2 regions of the uncultured Plantibacter sp. genome follow, and region 2 is predicted to be linked to the other one. Evidence: riboswitches for the same ligand, from Rfam matches in the RefSeq annotation. Region 2 holds a riboswitch; the other holds the start of a gene.
What was found. Region 2 has a riboswitch for thiamine pyrophosphate ahead of thiM (hydroxyethylthiazole kinase). Riboswitches for the same ligand answer to the same signal wherever they lie in the genome.
Positions count from the first base shown of each region.

Region 1: it holds a riboswitch for thiamine pyrophosphate, as region 2 does, so the genes downstream of both, RWN05_RS03905 (ECF transporter S component) here and thiM (hydroxyethylthiazole kinase) in region 2, are expected to answer to the same signal.

Region 1 is NZ_CAUQHZ010000002.1:34,753-39,765, forward strand. It holds gene RWN05_RS03890 (acyltransferase) at 1-1,132, opposite strand, end outside; gene dinB (DNA polymerase IV) at 1,215-2,513, shown strand; gene RWN05_RS03900 (hypothetical protein) at 2,523-2,852, shown strand; TPP riboswitch at 2,903-3,011, shown strand; gene RWN05_RS03905 (ECF transporter S component) at 3,087-3,677, shown strand; gene RWN05_RS03910 (ATP-binding cassette domain-containing protein) at 3,764-5,013, shown strand, end outside.
Region 2 is NZ_CAUQHZ010000027.1:11-5,023, reverse strand. It holds gene RWN05_RS17690 (hypothetical protein) at 1-52, shown strand, start outside; gene RWN05_RS17685 (pyrimidine/purine nucleoside phosphorylase) at 161-457, opposite strand; gene RWN05_RS17680 (bifunctional hydroxymethylpyrimidine kinase/phosphomethylpyrimidine kinase) at 505-2,073, opposite strand; gene thiE (thiamine phosphate synthase) at 2,070-2,780, opposite strand; gene thiM (hydroxyethylthiazole kinase) at 2,777-3,628, opposite strand; TPP riboswitch at 3,620-3,720, opposite strand; gene RWN05_RS17665 (DUF1622 domain-containing protein) at 3,781-4,302, shown strand; gene RWN05_RS17660 (HAD family phosphatase) at 4,313-4,996, opposite strand.

The DNA of each region.
Region 1 (5,013 bases), on a different contig from region 2:
GCGTCGGCTTGCGCTCCGGGTCGAGGCGCAGCTTGCGGGGGTGCTCGACGCGGCCGAGGAGTGTGCCGACGCCCGCGAGCAGGACCGCGACGACCAGCAGCACGACCGGTCGGGTCCACCACCATGCCGCGCTCAGCGGTTCCGCGAAGGGGATGCCGAGGGCGAGCTGGAGACCGGCGACCGCGATGATCAGGGGGAGATGCCAGAGGTACACCGTCATCAGCCGGGACCCGATGAGGAAGACGACGGCTCGCGCGGCGCGGGTCCGCATGATCGCCGTGAGCAGCGGGTGCACCAGGGCGAGCAGGGCGAGCTGCCCGACGCCGAGGACGACGAGGGGGAGGGTCGGTGGGTTGAGGTTGCCGAGCATGCTGGTCGAGTACGGCAGCCAGGTCGTGATCGGCACGAGCGCACCGTAGGAGACGAGCACCACGGCCACGAGGACGAGGCGAGGGACGGTGCGGAGACGACCATCGGCCAGGAAGAACCCGAACTGCTGCAGCAGCGGCCAGACGAACACCAGGTTGACGAGACCGATGCCCAGGAGGCCGGTCGAGTACCGGACGACGTCGACGAGGATCACACCGGCCAGCAGTGCCGCGCAGGTCAGGACGGGGTGGCGGTCGTGCCAGGTGGCCAGAAAGGGCGCGACCGCCTGGCACAGCAGGTAGGCGGCCAGGAACCAGAGCGGGGATCCGACGCCTGCGGCGACTGCCTCGATGATGGCGGGGTCGACACCGAGCGCCCCGGCGAGCCACAGTCCGACGGCGAGGAAGAGTAGGACCGGGATCGTCGGCAGGGCGAGTCGGAAGACCCGGGACCGGAGGAAGTCGCTGGTCCCGCCACCACGTCGGACGGTGCTGCGCCAGCCGGTGATCGTCGCGAAGCCGCCCACGATGAAGAACAGCGGCATGATCTGGCCGAACCAGGTGCCCGTGTCGAACCACGGCTGCTGCTCGAGCGCCCGGGAGATGCCGATCGCGCCGTCCGGCTCGATCGCCACGGCGACCATCAGGAGGTGGACGACGACCACCGTGACGACGCAGGCGACGCGCACGAGGTCGAGGGCGAGGTCACGCCCGGAGAGGTCTGGGACCGCCGGGGCCGACCCGGTCCGCGTTCGCGTGCTCATCGCCGGACAGCCTAGCGTCGCCGGGCGCTCCCGCCTCGGCCCTTGTGGAGAGCGTGTCGGAGGCGACTGCGACAATGGAGGTATGAGTCGGCAGGATGGAGCGTCTCGTCGCGTCTCGGCGCACGATGCCGACGACAGCGCTACCCCCATCCTCCATGTCGACATGGACGCGTTCTTCGTCTCGGTCGAGCTCTTGGAACGGCCCGAGCTGCGCGGTCTGCCGATCATCGTGGGCAACAACGAGGGGCGGTCGGTCGTCACCTCCGCCAGTTACGAGGCTCGCCGGTACGGCGTGCGCGCGGCGATGCCGGTGTCCCAGGCGATGCGGCTCTGTCCGAGCGCCGTCGTGCTGCCGCCCCACCACGGCAGGTACCGCGAGTACTCCGATCGGGTGATGGAGGTGTTCGAGTCGGTCACGCCGCTCGTCGAGCCCCTGAGCATCGACGAGGCCTTCCTCGACGTCTCCGGCGCGGTCCGGTTGCTCGGGAGCCCGCGGACGATCGCCGCGCTCGTGAAGCAACGGGTCCTCGACGCGACCGGCCTGCCGTGCTCGGTGGGCCTGGCGGCGACGAAGTACGTCGCGAAGCTCGCCTCCGGCCTGTCCAAGCCCGACGGTCTGCTGGTCGTGCCGGCCGACGAGACCCTGGCGTTCCTCCACCCGTTGCCGGTCGGTGCACTGTGGGGCGTCGGTGGTCGGACGGAGGAGCAGCTGACGAACCGGGGCATCCGGACCATCGGTCAGCTCGCCTCCACCCCGCTGTCGATGCTCCAGCGCGCGGTCGGTGAAGCCTCCGGTCGCCGACTCCTCGAGCTCGCGAACGGGATCGATCCGCGCGGCATCGAGCTGGCACGTCGCGAGAAGAGCGTCAGCCACGAGGTGACCTTCCCGACCGACGTCTCCGACCCGACCATCCTCAAGCGCGAACTGCTGAACCTCGCCGGCCTCGTCGCGATCCGACTCCGGAAGGGCGGCTACGCCGGCCGGACGATCAGCATCCGCGTGCGCTATGCGGACTTCAGCGTCGTCACCCGGTCGCGCACCATCGGCGAGGCCACGAACGTGGGCCGGCGGGTGTACGACGAAGCGGCCTCGCTGTTCGACGACCTCGATCGCGGCGGACGCCTCGTGCGCCTCGTGGGGGTGAAGGTCGACCAGCTCGTCCCGGCCGATGAGGCCGGTACCGGGCTCTGGGACCCGGACGAGGAGTGGCGTGAAGCCGAGCAGACGATCGACCGGGTCGCAAGCCGGTTCGGCGATCTCGCGATCGCCCCCGCCTCCCTCCTCGGGAAGCCGAGGCGTCGCGGACTCGGCAGTCGCGGAGACTCGCAGGGTGCTGCGAGCACGGATCAACCCCTTGGACCGGGAGATGCCGAGCGATAGCCTCGCCGTATGACGAATCTCGTGGAGAAGCTGGCAGAACAGGCGAAGGGGCTCGGCGTGACCGCGGCCTATGGGGAGCAGCAGGACATCGACGGGACGAAGCTCGTGCCCGTCGCGCTGACGTACTACGGCTTCGGCGGCGGCTCCGAGGGCGACGGCGACGACGCCCCGAGCGGCGGTGGCGGCGGTGGCGTCTCCATCCCCGTCGGTGCCTACATCAAGACCGACGAGGGTCTCCGTTTCGACCCGAACCTCATCTCGCTGATCGCCGTCGCGATCCCGTTCATCTGGGTGAGCGGCAAGGCGCTCGCCGGCCTCATCAAGGCCCTCAAGAAGTAGCCCCCTCCGTCCAACCCCTGTCGTGCGGCTCCGCACGGCAGGGGTTAGACTCGTGCCACCACGGGAGTCCGGTGAACCGGGCTGAGAGGAAGGTATTCGCCTTCGACCGTCGAACCTGATCTGGATCATGCCAGCGCAGGGAGACCATTTCTCGCTATCCCGTGCTCTTTTCCGTCTACAGGAAGGGCACGTATCGTGTCAGCATCGACCAAGATCTCACCCTCTGAACGCGCTGTGTCGCTCACCTTGCGCTGGAGGGTCGTCGACATCGTCGTGGTCGCCGTACTCGGCGTCGCGACCGGCCTCATCTTCTGGGCGTGGAACACGCTCGGATCACTCTGGTACGCGGGTGCCAGCGCCGTCACGCCCGGTTTCGGCGGGATCGCCGTCGGGATATGGCTCCTCGGCGGGGTGCTCGGCGGACTCATCATCCGGAAGCCCGGCGCTGCCCTCCTCGTCGAGACCATCGGGGCGATCGTCTCCGCCCTCATCGGCAACGCATGGGGCATCACGACTGTGTACTCCGGGCTCGCTCAGGGCCTCGGTGCCGAGCTGGTGTTCGCGGCGTTCGCGTACAAGCGCTTCGGCCTCGTTCCGGCGATCCTCGCCGGGGCCGGTGCCGGGGCCGGCGCGTGGCTCCTCGAACTCGTCATGTCGGGCAACCTCGAGAAGGGTGTCGAGTTCAACGCGATCTACCTCGGTTCGCTGCTCGTCTCGGGCGCGATCCTCGCCGGTGTCGTCGGCTGGGCACTCGTCAGGGCACTCGCGTCGACCGGAGCGCTCAGTCGGTTCGCGTCGGGGCGGGACGCTCGGCGCGAGGTCTGACCGTGCCGGGAGCGGCTGCGACCGGTCCGGCGCGCGTCGTCGCGCGGGACTGGGGGTGGCGGCATGCCGGTCGGAAGGCCTGGGCGGTGAGCGACCTCGACCTCGTGATCGAACCGGGCGAGCGGGTCCTCCTGCTGGGGGCATCCGGTGCCGGCAAGTCGACGCTGATTCACGCACTGGCCGGCGTGCTCGGCGGAGCGGACGAGGGGGAGTCCCACGGCTCGCTCCTCGTGGACGGCGTTCCGCCTGAACGAGCGAGGGGTCGCATCGGGCTCGTGCTGCAGGATCCCGACTCGCAGGTGATCCTGTCCAAGGTCGGCGACGACGTCGCCTTCGGCTGCGAGAACCTCGGCATCGAGCGCGAGGAGATCTGGCGCCGCGTCGACGCCTCGCTGGAGGCCGTCGGACTGGACCTGCCGCTGGACCACTCGACCTCGGCGCTGTCCGGCGGTCAGAAACAGCGGCTGGCCCTCGCCGGCGTACTCGCCATGCAGCCCTCGCTCCTCCTGCTCGACGAACCGACCGCGAACCTCGACCCGGCCGGGGTGGCCGAGGTGCGGGACGCCGTCGCTCGGCTGGTCGATGACGGTTCGTCCACTTTGGTCGTCATCGAACACCGCGTCGACGTCTGGCGCGAGCTGATGACCAGGGTCGTCGTGCTCGACGCCGACGGCGGTGTCCTCGCCGACGGGCCACCCGACCTCGTCCTCGACGACGTCGGGCGGCGCCTGGCCGATGCGGGCGTCTGGGTGCCGGGCATCCCGCTGGGGTTGGCCCCTCGTCCGGTGTCCGGCCCGTCAGCGGCGGTCATCACGACCGACGACCTGGCGATCGGTCGAACGCGGAAGCAGCCGGTACAGGAGCACCTGGGGCTCGCGGTGCCCGAAGGCGCGGGGACCGTCATCGTCGGCCCCAACGGCGCGGGGAAGTCCACGCTCGCGCTCACGCTGGCGGGACTGCTGCCGGAGATCACGGGGACGGTGACCGCCGCTCCGCAGCTCGCCGGCAGGCTGGGATCCCGGCCGATCCGCTGGAAGTCGACCGAGTTGCTCACGCGCATCGGGACGGTCTTCCAGGATCCCGAGCACCAGTTCGTCTCATCGACCGTGCGGAACGAGCTCGGTGTCGGCCTGCAGGCCCTCCGCTGGTCCCGGACCGCCATCGACGAGCGGGTCTCCGAGATCCTCGATGCGCTCGGTCTCGGTCGTCTCGCCGAGGCGAACCCGTTCAGTCTCTCGGGGGGGCAGAAGCGCCGGTTGTCGGTGGCCACCGTCCTCGCCGCCCGGCCGGCGGTCATGGTCCTCGACGAACCGACGTTCGGGCAGGATCGACGCAC
Region 2 (5,013 bases):
CTCAGACGATTCGACCGTCGTCCTCACGCTCGAGGTCGTCGACCGGTCCTGAGCCGGGACACTCGGACGAACCGAACCGGCCCCTGAGCCGTTCGGAGGGCGCACCCCAACCGGTCCCTGAGCTGCGCCGCACTGAGCCTGTCGAAGTGTCGAAGGGCGTTCAGATGTTGAGGTAACGGCAGAGGTACGCCGTGGTGACCTCGACCTCGACCTGGAAGCTGCTGCTCCCCGGGACGCTGAACTGCGCGTCGGGCCCGAAGTCCTGCCACGCACTCGTGTTCGGCAGCAGCACGCGGAGCTTGCCGGAGATCACGGACATCTCCTCGGCCTTGCCCGTGGTGAAGGTGTACTCCCCCGGCTCCATCACTCCGACACTGGCCGACTCCGCACCGGGCTCGTTCGTGGTGAAGCCGATCGACTTCACGTTGCCGTCGAAGTACTCGTTGCTCGTCAGCATCAGGGGCCTCTCGTCGTGGTCCGGGACCGCGGCGGCGGATCCGGCCTTCATCGTATCGGCTCGGCGAAGAAGGCCTCCTCGTGAGCGGCCGAGGCGAGGAACGCCCGACGCATCGTGTCGCGGCCGGTCTCGTCCGCGCGAGCTGCCGCCCCGGCGACGATCTCGATCGCCCGGGCGTTCGCGGTCGCGAAGGCGGGGTCGGCGTAGGTGTCGAGCCACGCGGCGAACGGGTGCTCCGCGTGCGATGCGTCGACGAGCCGTTCACCGAGATCCTGGTAGATCCAGTAGCAGGGCAACACGGCGGCGACCACCCGCCCGTAGTCGCCGTCGACCGTCGCCGCGTGCAGGTGGTCGAGGTACGCCGTGGTCGTCGCCGATGGTTCCACCTCCATACCGCTCACGGCATACGCGCTGAGCCAGGTGCGATGCAGCTCCATCTCGGCCTCGATCGAGCTCGCCGCGCCGGTCGCCCAGAACACCTGCTCCTCGGCCGTCGGCGCCAAGGCACTCGCTCGTGCGAGGACCCGGGAATACGCCCGCAGGTAGATCGCGTCCTGCTGCAGGTACCAGGCGAACCGGGCCGGATCGAGGGTGCCGTCCGCGAGCGTCGTCACGAACGGCAGGTGATCGATCCGCGTCCGCACCTTGGCGATCTCCTCCCACCAGTCCGCGACGATGTCGGCACCGCCCTGCCGCCGTGAGGTCGTCCCGCCCGCTGCCCACAGCTCGGCGAAGTGGCTGATCGGGCCGTTGCCCGAGCCGACCTCGAGCGCGTCCGCGTGCCGGAGGCTCGTCGTGAGCCACGCCTTCGCCTCGCCGAGCGCCTCGGTCCAGGACCCCGACCGGGCGACGAGGGTGGCCATCGCGCTCGACAGGGAGCACCCGGTCCCATGGGTGTTCACCGTGTCGACCCGCGCACCGTCGAACTCGACGAATGATCCGTCGTCGCCCAGACCACCGGTGGCGTCGACGAGCGCATCCGGGCACGCGGTCGTCCCCGTCAGGTGCCCGCCCTTCACGAGCACGATCACGCCCGCCTGCACCGAGACCCGCTCCGCCTGCGCGAGTGCGTCGGCCCAACTCGTCGCCACCGGCTCGGCCGCGAGGACGGCGAGCTCCGGCAGGTTCGGGGTCACGAGGTCGACGTGCGGCAGGAGCGCGCGCATGGCCGCTTCGGCGTCGCGGTGGAGGAGACGGTCGCCGCTCGTCGCCACCATCACCGGGTCGAGGACGACGGGTCCGGTCTCGGTCTCCTGCAGCCAGCTCGACACGGTGTCGATGATCGCGACATCGCCCAGCATCCCGATCTTGACCGCGTCGATCACCACGTCGTCCGCGACCGCGTCCAACTGCTCGCGGAGGAACCCGACCGGCGGGGTGTGCACGGACCGGACGCCCCGGGTGTTCTGCGCGACGAGCGCGGTGACGACCGCCATGCCGTATCCGCCGTTCGCGGCGATGCTCTTGAGATCGGCCTGGATCCCGGCACCACCGGTCGGGTCGGTCCCGGCGATGCTCAGCACCCGGGGTGTCTCGCGGATCGTGACGGGTCGTCGACCGTGCACCCGGTTCGAGTTCGACGACTCCGGCGTCGTCGACGGTTCCACGGCGCTCATGCCGAGACCTCGGTCCAGGCGCTGCGGAACGCCCGGGCGGCGGCCGCCGGATCGTCGGCGGCGCAGATGGCGGAGACGACGGCGAGACCACCGGCACCGGCGGCGTGGAGCTCGACCGTGTCGTCCAGTGACACCCCACCGATGGCGACGCACGGGAGCGGGGTCGCGGCGGCGATCGCGGCGAACCCCTCCACGCCGAGCGGCGCCGGGTGGTCCGGCTTCGTCGTCGTCGGGCGGATGACGCCGACGCCCAGGTAGTCGACCGTCCCGGGTGACAGCGCTGCGACCGCGTCGAGGTGCGCCGGGGTGTTCGCCGTCAGTCCCACGACGGCGGCCTGCCCCACGATACGACGCACGGCGTCGACCGGGAGATCGCTCTGACCCACGTGGACGCCGTGGACGACGGCACCGGCGGAACGGGCCGCGAGGAAGACGTCCACCCGGTCGTCGACGAGGAGCAGCGCCCGACCGGCGACGACCTCCGCCGCACGCACGGTCAGGTCGAACAGCGCTCGCGCCGACGCGGTCTTCTCCCGCAGCTGGACCGCGGTCACCCCGCCGTCGACGGCTCGGCGCACGACGTCGAGGACACCGCGATCCCCGCTGGCCGAGGCGTCCGTGACGAGGTAGGTGGCGATGCCGCGGCGCACGAGCTCGGCGTGCGAACGGGCCGCGAGGACCCGGTCCGCGGTGGTCGAGGCGCTCACGCGATCACCGCCAGGCTGCGGACGGTGTCGGCGTCGAGGAGGTGGAGGCGGTCGAGGAAGGCGGGAGCGAAGGAGCCGGGGCCGCGGCTCTCCGCAGCCGCAAGCTGCGCGGCGACCGTGTACGCGGTGGTCGCCGCGACCGTCGTCAGCAACCGGTCGTCGTCGAGTGAGGCGAAGGCGGCGAGTACGGCACCAAGGGCACAGCCGCCGCCCGTCACGAGGGTGAGCCAGGCGTGCCCGTTCGAGCAGCGGACGATGCGCTCACCGTCGGTGATGACGTCCGTCGGGCCGGAGATCGCGACGACGGCGCCCGAGGTGCGGGCGATCGCGGTGGCCGCCTCGATCGCGCTGTCGACCGAGTCGGTGCTGTCGACCCCGCGACCGCCGGCGCCCAGTCCGGCGAGGGCGATGATCTCGCTGGCGTTGCCGCGGACGATCGTCGGCCGGAGGTCGAGGAGGTCGGCGGCGAGCGCCGTGCGCACCGGTAGGAAGCCGACGGCCACGGGGTCGAGCACCCACGGTGTGCCGGCGTCGTTCGCGGCGGAGGCGGCCTCGACCATCGCCTCGCGCTGCTCCGCCTGCGGCGTCCCGAGATTGAGGAGCACCCCGGAGGCGATGCGGGCGAACGGCCCGGCTTCGGTGGGGATGTCGGTCATCGCCGGGGCGGCGCCGAGGGCGAGCAGGACGTTCGCGGTGAAGTTCGTCACCACGGCGTTCGTGATCGATTGGACGAGCGGCGTGTGCTCTCGCAGGCGCTCGAGGAGGTCCCCGGACGCGCTCGCGAACTCGCCGACGGACGAGTCGTCGGTGGACGGGTGGGCGGACTGCTGCGGTGTGCGAACGCTCATTCGCGACATCCCTTCGCTCGGACTAACGAGATCAGGTTCGACGGGTGTGTTCTCAGCCGATCGTCGTGGGATCGGCACCCCGTGTCACTCGCGACCACCCTAGCGGGTCGGCCCGGCTTCCCGTCCAGCGGGCGGGCGAGGATGATGGAGGGATGGACTTCTTCGAGCTGGTCACCATCGTCTTCGAGGTCGCCGGTGTCGGGGCGATGGTCGTGGGCTTCGTGATCGCCGTCACCCTCTCGGCCCGCCTGTGGTGGAGCACGCGCGACGGCGCTCGGGCCTTCCGGATGCTGCGGGAGACGATCGGCTCGGTCATCCTGCTCGGGCTGGAGATCCTCGTGGCCGCAGACCTCGTGAAGACGGTCACGTCGACGCCGTCGCTGACCGACGCGCTCGTCCTCGCGATCATCGTCGTCATCCGCACCCTGCTGAGCTTCTCCCTGCAGATCGAGATCGAGGGCACCCTCCCCTGGAGGCGCCTGGCGACGACCGGCCCGCAGTTGTTCGACCGCGCGGTCAAGCGCGGCGGCGAACGCACCCGACGTCGCGCCGAGGAGCAGGACGCCTCGGCCCAGGATCTCGAACCGTCCGATGCGACGCCGGCACCGACGGTCGCGGCGCAGCCGATCCCCGACGACGAGGACGGCTTCCCGGAGCTCCGCAGTCGCAGCTAGCGCGGCACGGCTAGCGTGCCGCGGAGGCCGCCCAGGTGTCGCGGATGAGGTCGGGCAGCAGGCGCATGTCGTCGAAGACGTGGGTGCCGTCGCCGATGAGCCGCTCGGCGGGCGTCATGCCGCCGGCGTAGGCGTAGACCGTCATGCCGGCCGCACGGGCAGCCAGGACGCCGACGACGCTGTCCTCGACGACCGCGCACCGCTCGGGGGCCGTGTCGAAGTCGGCGGCGGCGTGCAGGAAGAGGTCGGGTGCGGGCTTGCCGACGGCGACGTCGGTCGCGCTGAAGATGCGCCCGTCGAAGCGGTCGTGGATGCCCACCTGCCCGAGGTTGCGGACGACGTCGTGCAGCATCCCGTTCGAGGCGACGCACAGCGGCACCCCGGTCGCAGCGATACCGTCGAGGGCGTCGACGACCCCGTCGACGGCCTCGAGCTCACGTTCGCAGATGCCGCGGAACATGTCGCTCCAGCGCTGGATCCAGTCGGCCTCGAGCGGCTTCCCGAGGCGCTGCTCGACCAGCGTCGCGTACGTCTCGAGTGAGGCGCCGACGAAGAGCTCCCGCACCTCCGCCTCGGTGTAGTCGCCGCCGACCTCGTTGAGGAGCTGCAGGTTCACCCGGACGGAGATGCGTTCCGTGTCGACGAGGGTGCCGTCGCAGTCGAAGATGACGAGGTCCGGATAGTCGACTGGCATGCTCCGAGCCTAAACGA